Regions from separate parts of the Bacillus sp. DTU_2020_1000418_1_SI_GHA_SEK_038 genome, predicted to be linked through region 3. Evidence: riboswitches for the same ligand, from Rfam matches in the RefSeq annotation. Region 3 holds a riboswitch; each other region holds the start of a gene.

Evidence for each region. A riboswitch is a leader RNA that binds a small molecule or an ion and turns the genes downstream of it on or off. The one in region 3 is predicted to bind cyclic di-GMP.
Region 1: another riboswitch for cyclic di-GMP. It lies ahead of RRV45_RS05385 (PAS domain-containing sensor histidine kinase); the one in region 3 lies ahead of RRV45_RS04080 (sensor domain-containing diguanylate cyclase).
Region 2: another riboswitch for cyclic di-GMP. It lies ahead of RRV45_RS05095 (anti-repressor SinI family protein); the one in region 3 lies ahead of RRV45_RS04080 (sensor domain-containing diguanylate cyclase).
Region 4: another riboswitch for cyclic di-GMP. It lies ahead of RRV45_RS17115 (hypothetical protein); the one in region 3 lies ahead of RRV45_RS04080 (sensor domain-containing diguanylate cyclase).

What each region holds. Positions count from the first base shown of each region.
Region 1 covers NZ_CP135435.1:1,080,274-1,083,942, reverse strand. Annotated here, with positions in the region: gene RRV45_RS05390 (cupin domain-containing protein) at 1-251, shown strand, start outside; gene RRV45_RS05385 (PAS domain-containing sensor histidine kinase) at 582-2,138, opposite strand; cyclic di-GMP riboswitch class I at 2,234-2,319, opposite strand; TPP riboswitch at 2,621-2,728, shown strand; gene RRV45_RS05380 (thiamine phosphate synthase) at 2,806-3,414, shown strand; gene thiS (sulfur carrier protein ThiS) at 3,431-3,631, shown strand; gene RRV45_RS05370 (thiazole synthase) at 3,635-3,669, shown strand, end outside.
Region 2 covers NZ_CP135435.1:1,019,915-1,023,583, reverse strand. Annotated here, with positions in the region: gene mnmH (tRNA 2-selenouridine(34) synthase MnmH) at 41-1,099, shown strand; gene RRV45_RS05100 (helix-turn-helix domain-containing protein) at 1,283-1,606, shown strand; gene RRV45_RS05095 (anti-repressor SinI family protein) at 1,866-2,018, opposite strand; cyclic di-GMP riboswitch class I at 2,048-2,204, opposite strand; gene RRV45_RS22085 (DUF5658 family protein) at 2,433-2,741, opposite strand; gene RRV45_RS05090 (LPXTG cell wall anchor domain-containing protein) at 2,800-3,669, opposite strand.
Region 3 covers NZ_CP135435.1:802,861-806,529, forward strand. Annotated here, with positions in the region: gene RRV45_RS04070 (DJ-1/PfpI family protein) at 1-93, shown strand, start outside; gene RRV45_RS04075 (regulatory YrvL family protein) at 183-653, shown strand; cyclic di-GMP riboswitch class I at 1,056-1,138, shown strand; gene RRV45_RS04080 (sensor domain-containing diguanylate cyclase) at 1,159-2,268, shown strand; gene RRV45_RS04085 (EAL domain-containing protein) at 2,270-3,669, shown strand, end outside.
Region 4 covers NZ_CP135435.1:3,421,032-3,424,700, reverse strand. Annotated here, with positions in the region: gene RRV45_RS17125 (methyl-accepting chemotaxis protein) at 1-492, opposite strand, end outside; gene RRV45_RS17120 (EAL domain-containing protein) at 561-1,232, opposite strand; gene RRV45_RS17115 (hypothetical protein) at 1,305-1,685, opposite strand; cyclic di-GMP riboswitch class I at 1,818-1,921, opposite strand; gene rpsD (30S ribosomal protein S4) at 2,086-2,688, opposite strand; gene RRV45_RS17105 (hypothetical protein) at 3,034-3,630, shown strand.

The DNA of each region.
Region 1 (3,669 bases), 280 kb from region 3:
GTAATGGGAATGGGAAAACAGTAATTTCCGGAAAGACTCCAGATGAATGGGTAAGACATACCGAGTTTTTGGTAAAAGAAGGCTTGGAGGACGTTAAAAGAGGAATTAATATGACACATATTCTTCAAGAGTTTATTCTAATGGGAGTTCTTGTAGGAAAGGGATTTACTCCTGAAAAAGCATATGAAACTGTAGAAGAATGGGAGCGTACAGGAGAATCCAAACTTCTTCTGGAAAGCAAAAATATGTAGAGCAACCATAATTAAACAATCAGATGCTTTTGTTGAAAAAAGGCTATATTATTTTCCTGCCTGCATTAAAAACACGCCGATCACGGCGTTTTTTTTGTGTTATTATGCGAATAGCCCTAGATAACAAACTGGCCATTAAAATAGAAAATGAGCGCTTATCCTTGTTCCAGGATTGCGCCCGTTCGTGGAATTTGGTGTTATTAATTTTCTCTTTTTCCTTTTGACTTTTACATCTTGTATTCAAAAGGGGTAAACAGAGCTTTCTTTTTCCTTCAAATTCTATTTGCGGAACTTTACATTCAGTATTACTTCTCCTCTAGTTCGAACTTATCAGGGAGTGACAAGCACCGGTTCACTTTTCCCAATAGGTAAAATAACATCAACAATGGTTCCTTTATTTATGGTGCTTTCTAGGCTTAGGGTGCCCCCATGTTCTTGAACAATTTTATGACTAATCATTAATCCTAATCCCGTTCCTTTTTCTTTCGTACTATAAAAAGGCTCACCAATACTTTTAATTCGATCTTCAGAAATGCCGCATCCTTGGTCAATAATCCTAAATCTAATATTGTCTGATTCGGATCGCATTGTTTGAATTTGAATTACGCCTCCATTTTCCATGGCTTCCACAGCATTTTGAAGAATATTGACAAAAACCTGTTTGATTTGATGCTCGTCACAATGAATAATTGGTAATTCGGAATCAGACTCTTGAACGATAGCAATATTTTTTAGTTTGGCACGTGTATTAATTAATGTAATTACATATTGCAAAAGTTCATTAATATCAGTCGGTGCCAATTTACTTGCTTGTGGTTTAGAAAGTGATAAGAATTCTTGTATTATTTTTTCTATACTATCAATCTCAGACAACATAATTTCAAGATAGTTTGGTTTGTCTATTTCCATTTGCATAAGCTGCAGAAAACCCTTTATCGAAGTAAGAGGGTTCCTAATTTCATGTGCAACACCTGCAGCCAATTGCCCTACTAGTGATAGCTTTTCCGTTTTTCGTATAAATTCATCTACCTTCTTTCGCTCAGATATATTACGCCCTACAACAACAATATGTTCTAATTTATCACTCTCCCCAATTACAGGGGTTCCCTGAGCTTCTACGTAAACCCACTCACCATCAGCATTTTCACACCGAAACTCGACTTGAAATGGTAACTTAGTTGAAATCATTTGAAAAAATTGTTCATATACCCTCAGAGAATCGTCAGGATGAACCAAATCAAAGGCCGATACTCCTATATACTTTTTTGGATCAAACCCCAATACCTTTTCATGCGAAGGGGATGCATAAATAACTCTTCCATCTATATCCCAGAGTCCAACTAAATCCAACATGTTCTCTGTAATAAGACGATAATTGTCCTCACTCAACTTTAGAGCATTTTCTACCCGCTTCCTTTCGGTAATATCAACACATGAACCAATGATTTCAACTACCTCACCTTTTTTTCTAATAGGCCGCAACGATGCCAGGTAGTAAACACCATTTATTCCCCCTTCGTACGTGACGTTATCTTCGCCTTGCCAAGCTCGCCAATAATATTGAATAACCGTTTCTGCATCAAGATGTGGAAGGAAATCACATAATTCGTTTCCAATAATCTTTTCAGGGAAAAGATCCATTCGATATAGTAACCTTCCATCACACAGAGTATGAATAAATCTATCGCCATCCTTAATAAACTTAAAAATCATCCCTTGCTGCAGTCTGATTGTATCTACTAACTCTTGATTGTAAGTTTTTAGAGACTCCTCTTTCCATCTTTGATTAGATAATTCACGCGAAAATTTTTTCTTTATACGGGTCCAAAAGAAGACAAGTATGAAAACAACCACTATTGCAAGTATAAAACCTATAATCAGTTCCACTTTGTACCACCTCAAAATCTTACACTTTATCCCTCGTTAACGTACAAAAAATCCACCTAAAAAAAAGTGGATTTAATTAATGAGTATCCATCTTCATCTTTGTCTCGACCATCATAGCAAAAATGCCTTAAATCCGTAGCTTTCCGTCCCCTACCTTTTGATAGGTTTGCAATTATCGAAAGCTTTACTGTAGGTATATTTACTCACTCCAAGTATAGCATCATTATATTTAAGAACCAATTCCTTTATTACAAAATATTTCCTCAGACTGTTTTATTTACAACAGCTGATTGTGCTAATTTTTTCGTTTCAATGGATTCCCAAATTACAAATTATATTGCATGGGAAAGGAAAGTAATCCCTGTTAAGAAAAACCTCCTCGTTCCATTTTGTTTCTATCTGTTTAGGAGTTTGATTGTTTCGCATACTTCCATAATTATAGCTTATATGTTATGATTCCTATAGTCAGAAAATTGTAAATGTGAAATCACTAGGGGAATCCTTTTAAAGGACTGAGAGAAGAGTGTACTCTGATACCCTTATAACCTGATCAGGTTTGAGCCTGCGTAGGGAAGTGCTATGTTACTTTATTTTTTATTTAAAGTACCACTTTCCTTGCTTAGGAGAGTGGTTTTTTTATTTGTTAGGGGGAATGTGATTGAAGCTGATGGCCGTGACGAATGATCGGTTAAAGGTGGATCATCTAACTAAAATCATGATTAATATAGATCCGTTCGTAGATTATTTCATCATCAGGGAACGGACGAAAACAGCCAATGATTACATAGAGTTGATCGCTGCATTGACTGAAGAAAAAGTCAGTAAGGATAAATTAATTGTGAATGACAGGGTGGATGTAGCTCTTGTTTCGAATATTCAACGGGTGCAGCTTCCAGGCCACGGGCTTGCCGTTTCGCAGGTGAAAGACCATTTCCCCCAGTTACTCGCAGGACGTTCAGTACATTCTGCTATAGAGGCTGAACACGCTTCGTATGCGGGCGCTGATTGGCTGCTATATGGACATGTATTTGAAACGAACTGCAAAAGTGGCTTAGAACCCCGCGGGCTTTCGGAACTTCAAGAAATCTCGAAAAAAGTGATGGTTGATTTGTATGCAATTGGAGGGATTAAACCGGAACATATCGACATGCTGCACCATATCGGGGTAAATGGGATCGCTGTCATGTCAACGATCTTTGAAAGCGATGATCCGGTATCCGCTGCAAAGGAATATTACGAGGCTTGTCAACAAGCTATTTGCTTATCAAAAGGATAATAGGAGCTGAATTTTAATGAGTATTACACTAAATGGTCAAGCATATACGCTGCCCGAAGATGTTTCAACCGTTCAGCAATTACTCCAGCATTTGGAGCTCTCCAAGCGGATCGTGATTGTTGAAGTAAATAAGGAAATTGTTCAAAAAGACCAATATAATCGCCCCATTCGCGAACGTGATCAAGTAGAGATGATCCATTTTGTAGGAGGAGGATGAAGAATGAGCATGTTAAAAATAGGAGATAAAACCTTTCA
Region 2 (3,669 bases), 220 kb from region 3:
TAAAATATTTTTAACAGATGCAGACTCGGAGGAAATCAAAATGAAAGAAATCAGTGTCGAACAGCTACTTGCGTTAAAGAATGCTGTTCCAATTGATGTGAGATCACCTGGCGAATATGACGAATTCAAAATTCCCGGGGCAGTCAATGTCCCTTTATTTACGAATGAAGAACGAGCGATGATCGGAACTATTTATAAACAGGAAGGGTCAGATATGGCAAAGTGGCGAGCGATGGAAGTCGTTTCTCCAAAGCTCCCTTCCATATTGGGGCAGATCAAGGGCATTCGGGAAGAAGGCAAGCATCCTGTTATTTATTGCTGGAGAGGCGGAATGCGCAGTCAATCGGTTGCTACCTTTCTATCATTTGCAGGAATATCCATTCATCGATTGGCTGGGGGATATCGGGCCTACCGGCAATTTATACTTGAAGAAATACCTGGGCTAATCCCTTCTCGAGCCATATCCATACACGGCATGACAGGTGTAGGCAAAACCGAAGTATTGGAAAAATTAAAGGAAAAAGGCATGCCTGTCATTAATTTAGAAGCACTCGCCCGCCATCGTGGCTCCATCTTTGGATCGTTTGGTTTATTCGAAGGACATAATCAAAAAACTTTTGACTCCCTTCTCTTTCAAACCTTATGGGAAGTAAAGGACTCCCCATTTTTCCTAGTAGAGGCCGAAAGTAAACGGATTGGCAAGGTGGTTCAGCCTGATGAATTGCTGGCAATAAAACATCAAGGCTTTAATATTAACCTTCAAGCGTCATTATCCTCTCGTATCGAGCGGATTTATCGAGAGTATGTAGAGCCTTATCAGCATGAACAGTGGTTTCATGATAAAGTTATGGAACGGTTAAAATATATTTTTAAACGAATAAAGGATTCAGACATTATAGCCGCTTTAAATGAGGCAGCAAGAAATAAAAACTATAAATTGATCATTCAAGTTCTGCTAGAAGAATATTACGATCCTCGGTATTCCCATAAGCAACTAGATTATGTGGGAGCGTTTCATCATATTGAAGCTGAAAATACGGAGAAAGCAGTCGAAGAGATTTTGAAGTTATTGGAAACAAAAAGTGCTCTATCAAAGTAATTTGAGCACTTTTTGTTTTTTCTTTATTCTTATTAAAATTAAGGACAAAAAAATAAATACTTATTCGAATATTATGATAAGATGTTAGTATATTTTTTGAACATATTGTTCTTAATATGGAACTATTGAACTATTTTTGTTATGATGATTTTATATATTCGATGATAAGGTGTGTGAGATTGGATGATCGGTGATCGCGTAAAATTACTTCGTAAAGAAAAGAAAATGTCGTTATCCGAGCTTGCCGAACAAGCTGGTGTGGCCAAGTCTTACTTAAGTTCACTAGAAAGAAACCTGCAAACCAATCCTTCCATACAATTTCTTGAAAAAATCGCAGCTGTCCTTCATGTTCCGGTTGATCATTTAATTCATGAACAGCCGAATACAGATGAATTGGATTCGGATTGGGTCGATATCGTTCAAGAAGCGATGAATTCAGGTGTTTCGAAAGAACAATTCCGGGAATTTCTCGAATTTAATAAATGGAGAATTGATCAGAATAAATAGATACATTGGCTATTTCTAAAAAGATGCAGAAGCAAGGTAGGTAAGCTATGAGCTTCTGCGTCTTTTTTGCAATGGGTTCCTTGTCAAACCGCCATATGCGCACATGTTCTCTAAGTTATTCATCCCGAATAAAACCCGTTCACATGCACACATATGGCAAAATCAACAACAATCACTAATCTCCCTTTGCAAAATAAAAAGCATTCCTATAAAGAACGGCAGTCCTTTAAGAAACACTTAGCTTTCTGTTCTATTATCTCTATTCAGCCACTTTCCAAGCTAGCTTTTTTACCCCATTTTTTAATAAGAACTCCCTAATTTCCTCTTTCTCAATCCCCATTTGCTTCGCCTTTACAATTAACTCCATCCACTCACTGTCTAGTAATTCCAGTTGGACTCTTGTTTTCCCCACACTCTTCCCCCCAAAATACGAATCGTATTCCAGGCAATCCAGCCATCTTGGTATGGAATCTGCCTTTTCTATGAGCTGCCTGCTATAATGAGTTTATGCAGCAAATCTTAAAAAAGAACACTTCATTCATACTTTAGACCTGTGACTTTGCGTCCCTATCTTTCAATAGGTTTGCCTTTTTCTGAAGCTTATCTCATAGGTAAAATATCGTCTAATTTTATTGTAATGGATAGGCTGTTGATAAATGTGTTATATTTTGTCAATTTTCAAATAATTTTTTACTCTTTTTTCTACAAATTACCACATTTTTTACATATTCACCGTTAGACTCTAATTAATCCTAGAAAAAAAGTCTATTATTAACTAGTTTCTAACATAATCGTGTTAAATATAGTCGAAATTCTTTTAAATCATTTATATGAGGGTTATGATCCAAATGGCATGAATTACAAAGACAACCGTATATATACCAGTGGCTGCTAGGGCTAAATGATGTACAATTTTTTTTTGAGGAAGTTTTTTAATAAAAAGGAATATACATAGAGCAGCTGATAGAATAACTTTAAAACCTAGAAAATAGAACGGATTTTTTTGGTAAAGGGCATTCATGATGGGATTACTTTCCTCAATTAAAGAAAACTGAATACCGAAAAATGTGACTAAACCATCGTACAAATTCAGTAAAGCTAAATAAAGAAAGATCTTTTTTAAATCGTTGTTCACTTATTATCATTCCCGACCAATACTAGTAATAAAAGGGCCTTGATCGCATTATTTCCAATCAAGGCCTTTGATTATCTCTTATACGTCTTTTTTGATATAGGAGAAAACCACCGCCTGCAGTCATTAATATGACCCCTATTAATAAATAGTTATACATATTTGTGGCTGTTGAAGGTAAGATTTGTCCCTTTACGATTGGTGCATCCAATTCTTCAATAGGAATGGAACGTATAGGTATCGGCATAGCCGTATCCTCTTCCGTAGCAGGATTTTCTATATTATTATTTTGATCATTTCCTTGATCTGACCTCGTTTCAGGACTGGTAGTAGGGGGTGCAGCATTATCATCTATTGGATCGGTGACAGTGGTTGAATCAGAATCTTGGTTTGGATTAGGATCTGGACTAGGCTCAGGAACAGGATTTGGATTTGGATTTGGATTTGGATTAGGTTCAGGATTTGGATTTTGACCTGATTTTTCTATTACAAACCTTAACTCAAAATCAAAAGCTAAACCTTGAAATTCATTCCCTAGTTCATAGGGGAAAGTTACTTCAAACTTTAAATCCTCTTGGCTTTTTGAAGGTAAATGTCTAGGCTCAAACCCATCGAAGTCAGATAATTTGCCACTATATAAAACTTCCTCCGAATCCCATACTTTTAAAAGAAATTCATTGTAAAGTTTCTTTGAACCATCTTTGAAATAAGATTCTGTATTATAGTTAAAATCACTTTCTCCACGGTTTTGAATAGTTAAAATCCTTGTCGCCCAATCCCCAGGTGACATATTTTTCACATCGAATAAATAGTTACTAGGTTTTGTTTCAATATTAGGTTGTTGGTTGGTACTTGCTTGAATATTAATGGGTTTAAGGAATAATACTACATAGGCACATATAAATGTAATGATTAATAACTGTAATCTCAT
Region 3 (3,669 bases):
ACTGCAAAGGGATCAGCTTTTATAGACTTTGCCATAAAGTATGGAGAGTTACTAAATTTAAATTTTGATAGTAGCTGGTACACAATAAAATAAGAAAACTTATTATCAATCTTCAAATAAAGGGCGCGCTAATCCAATAATTTTTTTGTAAGAAATAACAGCTAAAGGAGAGGCGCACTTATATGTCTAAACATAATAATGATGCTTCATTTGGCGATATGAATATAAAAGACAAAATAGCAGCAGTTGCCGGAATAACGCTTCTCATTATTCTGGTGCCCAGCTTTGTTTTGGGAATTTATTTTTTGGGGCTGGCCGGGGTTTTTGAACTGCTTGGAGTCCAGTATCAATCTGTCTGGTCATTGATTGTTTTTGTTGTTTGTTTCTTTATTTTGAGCATGATTGTCGAATTGTTTTCCGGAGCGATTTTTGTGATGCTTAAGCGGAAAATGACAGGAAAATTAAAGATGTTTTTTGTCCGGATCAGTATTGAAGGTGCCTCTAACTGGCTATGTCTCTTTACAGTGGATGAGTTTATGAATAGTATTATCCTTTCATTGAAAACAGAGATCGTAGTTGCTTTGCTGTTGGCTGCAGTAGAAATTGTACTTGATGATAAGATGGAAGAAGAAAAACAGAATGGTGTGGAATAGGTTATTCGAGAGACATCTAGATAATATTCGGCAATTTCGCTTTCAACAACAAATCGACCAGAGCAAAAAAGAAATTTTAAGAAATACGGAGATTAATATAAAATCACTTTGATAGTAGGGAAAAAACATTTCTATCTACTAACGTTGTTTTCCTCTCTTTTTTATTCTTTTATCCTTTATTACCCTACAATACTCCTTCCATTAAGATTTTTTAAAAATTTTCCCTTTTGATCTTTAGTTCAACCACCTGCCACTCCAACTAAAACCCTTTCATTTCCTAGTATATAGTCCTATTTATTGGTAACTTAAGGAATTGATACCTTTACACTAGCAATATAGTAAAAAAGTGCTATAATCTTGTGTGAAGTGAGAGAAAATTGTCGAATTATGTATAATTTTGCACCTGGATAATGGCAAATTCGTTGAAAGGCGATGACGCAAAGCCACAGGTCTAAGGCAATGGCTATGACAGCTGGGCTACCGAAAGGAGACTATATTTTACGAAATGAAAAAATTCAAAATAAGAATGAAAATAATTTTCGTTCTTATTACATGTATGTCCTTATTTGATATTTTGGATGAAAAAGTATTAATGTTCTTTCATTTAAAAGGGGACGGTTTTTGGAAAGTCCTTATAGATACCGGAAGTTCTTTAGTAGTCCTTTCATCGGTTCTATGGGCTTTTTTACTAGGCAAGAAAATCATTCTTAATTACAAAGAAAAAGAAAAACATTATCGGAATTTGATTGATTTATCTCCAGAGGCCATATTTGTCCATCGAAATGGGAAAATCCTCTTTACAAACAAAGCAGGTGTTACATTACTGGGAGCAAACAGTGAGGATGACTTACTTAATCATAACTGGAAAAATTACATACAGTCTAGTTCCAGTGATTGGGATCACCTAAAGGAAAAAGTGAAATATTATAATGGGGGAATATTAACCTTTCAAATTAGAGTTAAAAGATTGGATGGCCAAGTCATCGATTTAGAAATCACATCAACAAATATCGAATATGATGGACTGCCTGCAAGGGAATTTATTGCAAGAGACATTACTTTAAGAAAAAAACAAGAAAGTATGATAAAAAAATTAGCTTATCAAGATACATTGACGGGATTACCTAATCGAAGAGCTGTTTTAGATAGTCTAGAGCAGCTAATAAAAGATTCGGAAAAAAACAAAACTCATTTTGCTGTTTTTTTTATTGATTTGGATGGGTTTAAGAAGGTAAATGATTCCTTAGGACATGATACCGGCGATGAGCTCCTAAAGAGGGTAAGTGTGCTTTTAAAGAGCTGTGTCAGAGGGAATGACATAGTCGCTAGATTTGCAGGAGACGAATTTATGATTCTTTTACCTAAAGCAAATAAACAATATTGCAGCATAATCGCGGATAAAATCATCGGAAGCTTAGATTCACCTATCTACATTATGGGAAAAGAAATTCACGTAACACCTAGTATCGGAATTTCTTTATATCCACAAAACGGAGAGGAAGCAACAGCATTAATTAAAATGGCCGATGAAGCTATGTATCAAGCTAAGAATAACGGAAAAAACAGTTATCAGTTTGTAGAAGAATCTTCTGATTTACCTGAAAGGAGAATATGATGTGAGTTCTACTAATAAAACATTGAATCTCTCAACAAGTCATATAGAAATTTCGGATATATTCTTTCGCTCCATATTTGAACATAACCCGGACACCGTTTTCTTTCTAGATAAGGAAGGTATGATTGCGATGCCTAATGAAGGGTTTTCTGAATACCTGGGTTATACAAAAGACGAAATAGTATTTCATGCGATCGAGCAATTTCTCTATATAAATGAAATCCCAATATATATAAAATGCTTTAACAAAGTTCTTTCTGGCGAAGTGCAGCATATTGATACTGTTTTTATACATAAAGCCGGAAGAAAGGTTCAAATTAATCTCACTCTTATCCCTGCAAAATTTAATGGACAAGTGGTTGGTGTTAGTGGGATAGCCAAAGATATTACAGAAGAAAAGGAAACCGCCATTGAATTAATAGAATCAGAATTAAAATTCCGCAGCCTAGTTGAGGAAGCTCTAGTTGGAGTCTATATCATACAAAATGATAAATTAATATATGGAAATCCACGGCTGCATCACCTTTTAGGAACAGAGATTTCGTCTAGTCCATTAGATGTTTTGGATTATATTCATCCAGAAGATCATGCTGAAATAAAGTCAGTTTTTAATCAATTAATCAATGGGAAGAAAGGCATTGATCATACCTTTAGAATCATAAGTAAAAATAGTTCTATTATTGATATTGAAGCCCATTCAAAACGAATGTATTATCATGATCAATCTACTATTATAGGCACACTACAAGATATTACCGAGCGTAAAAAATCAGAGGAGTTAAACAAATATTTAGCCTATCATGATTTTTTAACCGAACTGCCAAACAGAAGATTCTTTCAAGAAAAATTGGAAAAAGAATTAATTATAAGTAAAACGCTGCAACAAAAAATGGCTGTTATGTTTCTCGATTTGGACCGGTTTAAATATATCAACGACACTCTAGGACATTTTGTGGGAGACGAGCTGCTGAAACTCATTTCGAAAAGGTTAAAAATCTGTCTAGGGGAGAAGAACATACTAGCCAGGCTGGGCGGCGATGAATTTTCCGTTTTATTGCCAAATATTCAAAATATAGATCAGATCATCAAACATTCAGAAACCATTATTAAATCATTAGAGGAACCATTTTTTATTGAGGGGTATAAGCTTTTTATTACGACAAGTATCGGGATTAGTATTTATCCTACCGATGGGGAGGATACAGAGTCATTAATGAAATACGCCCATTCTGCTCTTTATAAATCGAAAGAAAGCGGGAAGAATTCTTACCAAATCTATACCTCTTCAATGAACATACAAACCTTCAAAACATTTAATTTGGAGACGGGACTTCGAAGTGCAATAGAGTTAAATCAACTAGAATTTTATTACCAGCCAAAGGTTTGCACGCGTTCAAATCA
Region 4 (3,669 bases), 1.9 Mb from region 3:
TTGACTATCACTCGCTAATTTTTCATATCCAGCCATAAGCTCACGAACGGTTGAATCTGATTTCGCTAGATTTTGCCTTGCGATGTCGATATTTCCTTTTTCGTATTCTTCAAATACTTCCTTTGATACATACTGTCTCCATTCGACAGTACGGTTAATAAGTTCATCAAATTCCTGAGATGCACCGATCTTTCTAACTACCTGTTCATAATGCTTTCCTTTCTCAGTATACTCGTTAAAGCGTTCTTTGTAGTCACCGCCATATAGTACATAGCCTCGTGCAGTTGATATTCTATTTGCCAAAGTACTAGACATTTGCTCGTTTGCAATTAATAATTGGACCTCGTGGTCAACGATGATTTCTGTGTCTCTATTCGTTGTTTTGATTTCATAAAAACTAAATCCTCCTAATACTAACACGAGAAAAATCACTAATGAAAATCCAAACAATATTTTCGTTCTAATACTTTTGAAGCTTAATAAATTCTTCAATTCTTTTCCCCAACTTTCAATATATTCATCTTTTTTAGACATAACTATATAAGGCTAAATTGTCATTACTATAGCCGTTTCGGTTTTGATATATAGTAGCCCTGAAGTATAGGTACACCCAATTGTTTTGCCGCTAATAGGTCATTTTTTGTTTCAATGCCTTCTAGCACTAATTTTATTTCTTTGTTTGTGAATTCTAAAAAGAGAGAGACTAGTGCCTGTTTTTCGATTGATACTGATAGGCCTTTTGATTTCGTGTGATCCAGCTTTACAAAATCAGGTGAAATAATTTCTATCATTTTAAAAGAGTCTTTTGTAACCGGTAAATCGTCAAATGCAATTTGGAAGCCATTCGATTTTAAAAACAACAGACGGCTCATAAAAATTTGTTGTGCCCATATATTTTTTTGGATAGCTTCCTCGTTTATTTCAAAAACGATCTGCCCTCTAATAGTAGGAAATAGATGGAGCAGTTTATTTATGAAACTTTCAAAATCGTGATGGACGATTGTTGTGGGCAAAATATTTATAAACAATAAATGAGATTTTAAATAAAAGCTAGGGTATTGAATGACTGCATTCTTAATGCAATACGTGTCTAGCTCAAATAAAATCCCATTATCTCTAGCCTTTTCAAGCACAATTAGAGGATTCATTCGTGGTGTAGTTCTCATTAAAGCTTCATGTGCAAAAATAGTATCATTGCTGCTATTCAAAAGCGGCTGATATTCACTGTACAATAATTTTTCTTGCGTTATTGTTGTAATGGACCGAAAATCTATTTTACACCCTTCTTCCTACACAATATTAGCTTATTTATTAGGTAATTCTGTATTTATTACACCCATTCCATCTAATATAGCCTTTGCATCTTTGTTTAAATATTCGAGTATATCTGTTCGCAAAAGCAATTTTGCTCTATCCTTAATAATTAGCTTTAAGCCTCTAATATCAAAATTAGTTGCATATGTATTAATGGCGATTAATGTTGCCATGTCTTGTCTGGATATAGGCTGATACCCTGAATGATTTCTTTCTATAAGGAATTTAAGTAATTCTCTTGCATTGCTCTTCAGTGAGATCCTATGTTTTTCTAATACATTTAGATTTTCTTCAATAAGTTTTCGTGCAGTGACAAAGTCTAATTGCTCCATATATTTATTGATATCAGCAATTAAATCTTCAACATTCATAAAAGTTCACCTCACTTTTAATTTTTTTTGCCAAAACAATAAAGCGCTAAGTAATAAGCTTTTTCCGATAGAAAATAAAAAAAGGCTATTCCAAATAGAATAGCCAAAAATTTCATGGAAAATAAACGAGAATTTGGTAACCTGGCAATCATAGCAGTAGGTATTTTTTATTACCTAAAACCTTAGACCCAAGGGCTTTGCGTCCTATTCTTTCAAATAGTTTGCCTTTTACATATTAGGACTTCTTACTTACTTAAATAATAATAGAACAAAATAATACAAAATTCAACATAATTCAACAAAATAATACAATAACTGCAAATTGATGCATTTATTCAAATTTTTAACAAAAAAAGAAAAACCCTAGCGGCGTTATAAAACGCTCTAGGGTTAAAGTTAATTAACGAGAGTAGAACTCAACGATTAGAGATTCGTTAATTTCAGCTGGAAGTTCAGAACGCTCTGGTAAGCGAGTGAAAGTTCCTTCTAATTTGTCAGCATCGAAAGTTACGAAATCAGGAACGAAATTGTTCACTTCGATAGCTTCTTTGATGATGTCAAGATTGCGAGATTTTTCGCGAATGCTAATTGTTTGACCAGGTGCAACGCGGTAAGATGGAATATCAACACGCTTGCCATCAACTAAGAAGTGACCATGGTTAACAAGTTGGCGAGCTTGGCGGCGAGTACGCGCTAAGCCTAAACGATAAACAACGTTATCAAGACGTGATTCTAAAAGAATCATGAAGTTTTCACCGTGTTTACCAACCATTTTACCAGCTTTATCGTATAAGTTACGGAATTGACGCTCAGTTACGCCATACATATGACGAAGCTTTTGCTTCTCCTGTAATTGTAAACCGTACTCAGATAATTTCTTGCGTTGGTTTGGACCATGTTGTCCAGGAGCGTAAGGACGCTTTTCTAATTCTTTACCTGTACCGCTTAGAGAGATTCCAAGACGACGAGATAATTTCCAGCTTGGACCAGTATAACGAGCCATTTAAGACTCCTCCTTTAATGTTTTTATTTTGGTAAAATAAAAACAGATGTGCTATAAGTTATGGTCATTTTGTTTTCATGTACCTTCGCCCTAGCAGCTAAGGGTTACGCAGTACCCCTTCTTCAGAAAAGCTTCGAAAAGCTAATTGAGGAACAAAATGATTTCATAAAACAGTACACATAGGCTGCAATATTTTACACAAATAATATTATATGATTTTTCATTAAGAAAAGTCAAGGAGTATTTCGGAAACGGGTATGAAAGCATTTATTTTTTACTTACTCCATCATTTAGATATGATATAATATAGTAAGTAAAAATGAAAACGTTTTAAGAGTGATACAAGTGAATGAAACGAAAAAAGAAAAGTTTATCCGATTTATGTTAATCGGTTTTTTTATGTTTGTTATAGTTTACGCGTTTTTTCTGCGATATGATAAACAGCCATTAGAAACAATGGTGCAGGATCCAATAGCACTAGTTCTAAAGACAAGCTCAGTCCAAACCGATGCCCCGATTGTTGCGCTCTATGAAAATAAAAATAATGAGCATATATTAGCTATTTATAAGATAGAAAGAACCAACCGCTATAAGTTTAAAACATTACATAGGATTAAGCTAAACGATGCGCCTGACCAACTATTTTCCGATCGATTTGAAAATGGGATTTGGGCCCATATAGACAGGAAGTGGACTTATTTTTCCAAAGGTTTAAAAACTGAGAATAGAGACCATAAGTTTAAGAGGAATCATAGCCAATACAAGGTTTCATTTGTATATAATAGTGATACTTCAAAAATACTAATTAATAATAATCAGTCTATTAATTGGGATAATCGTTTAGGAAACCCAATTGAAATTCATGCTTTAACAAATGATGGTTTATTATGGTTAGTTTTAACAAAAACGGGTATAAGTATTGGAGCAGTTGAAACGCAATAGTCAAAAAATAATTAAGAACTTTTGTCTGCTTACATATAT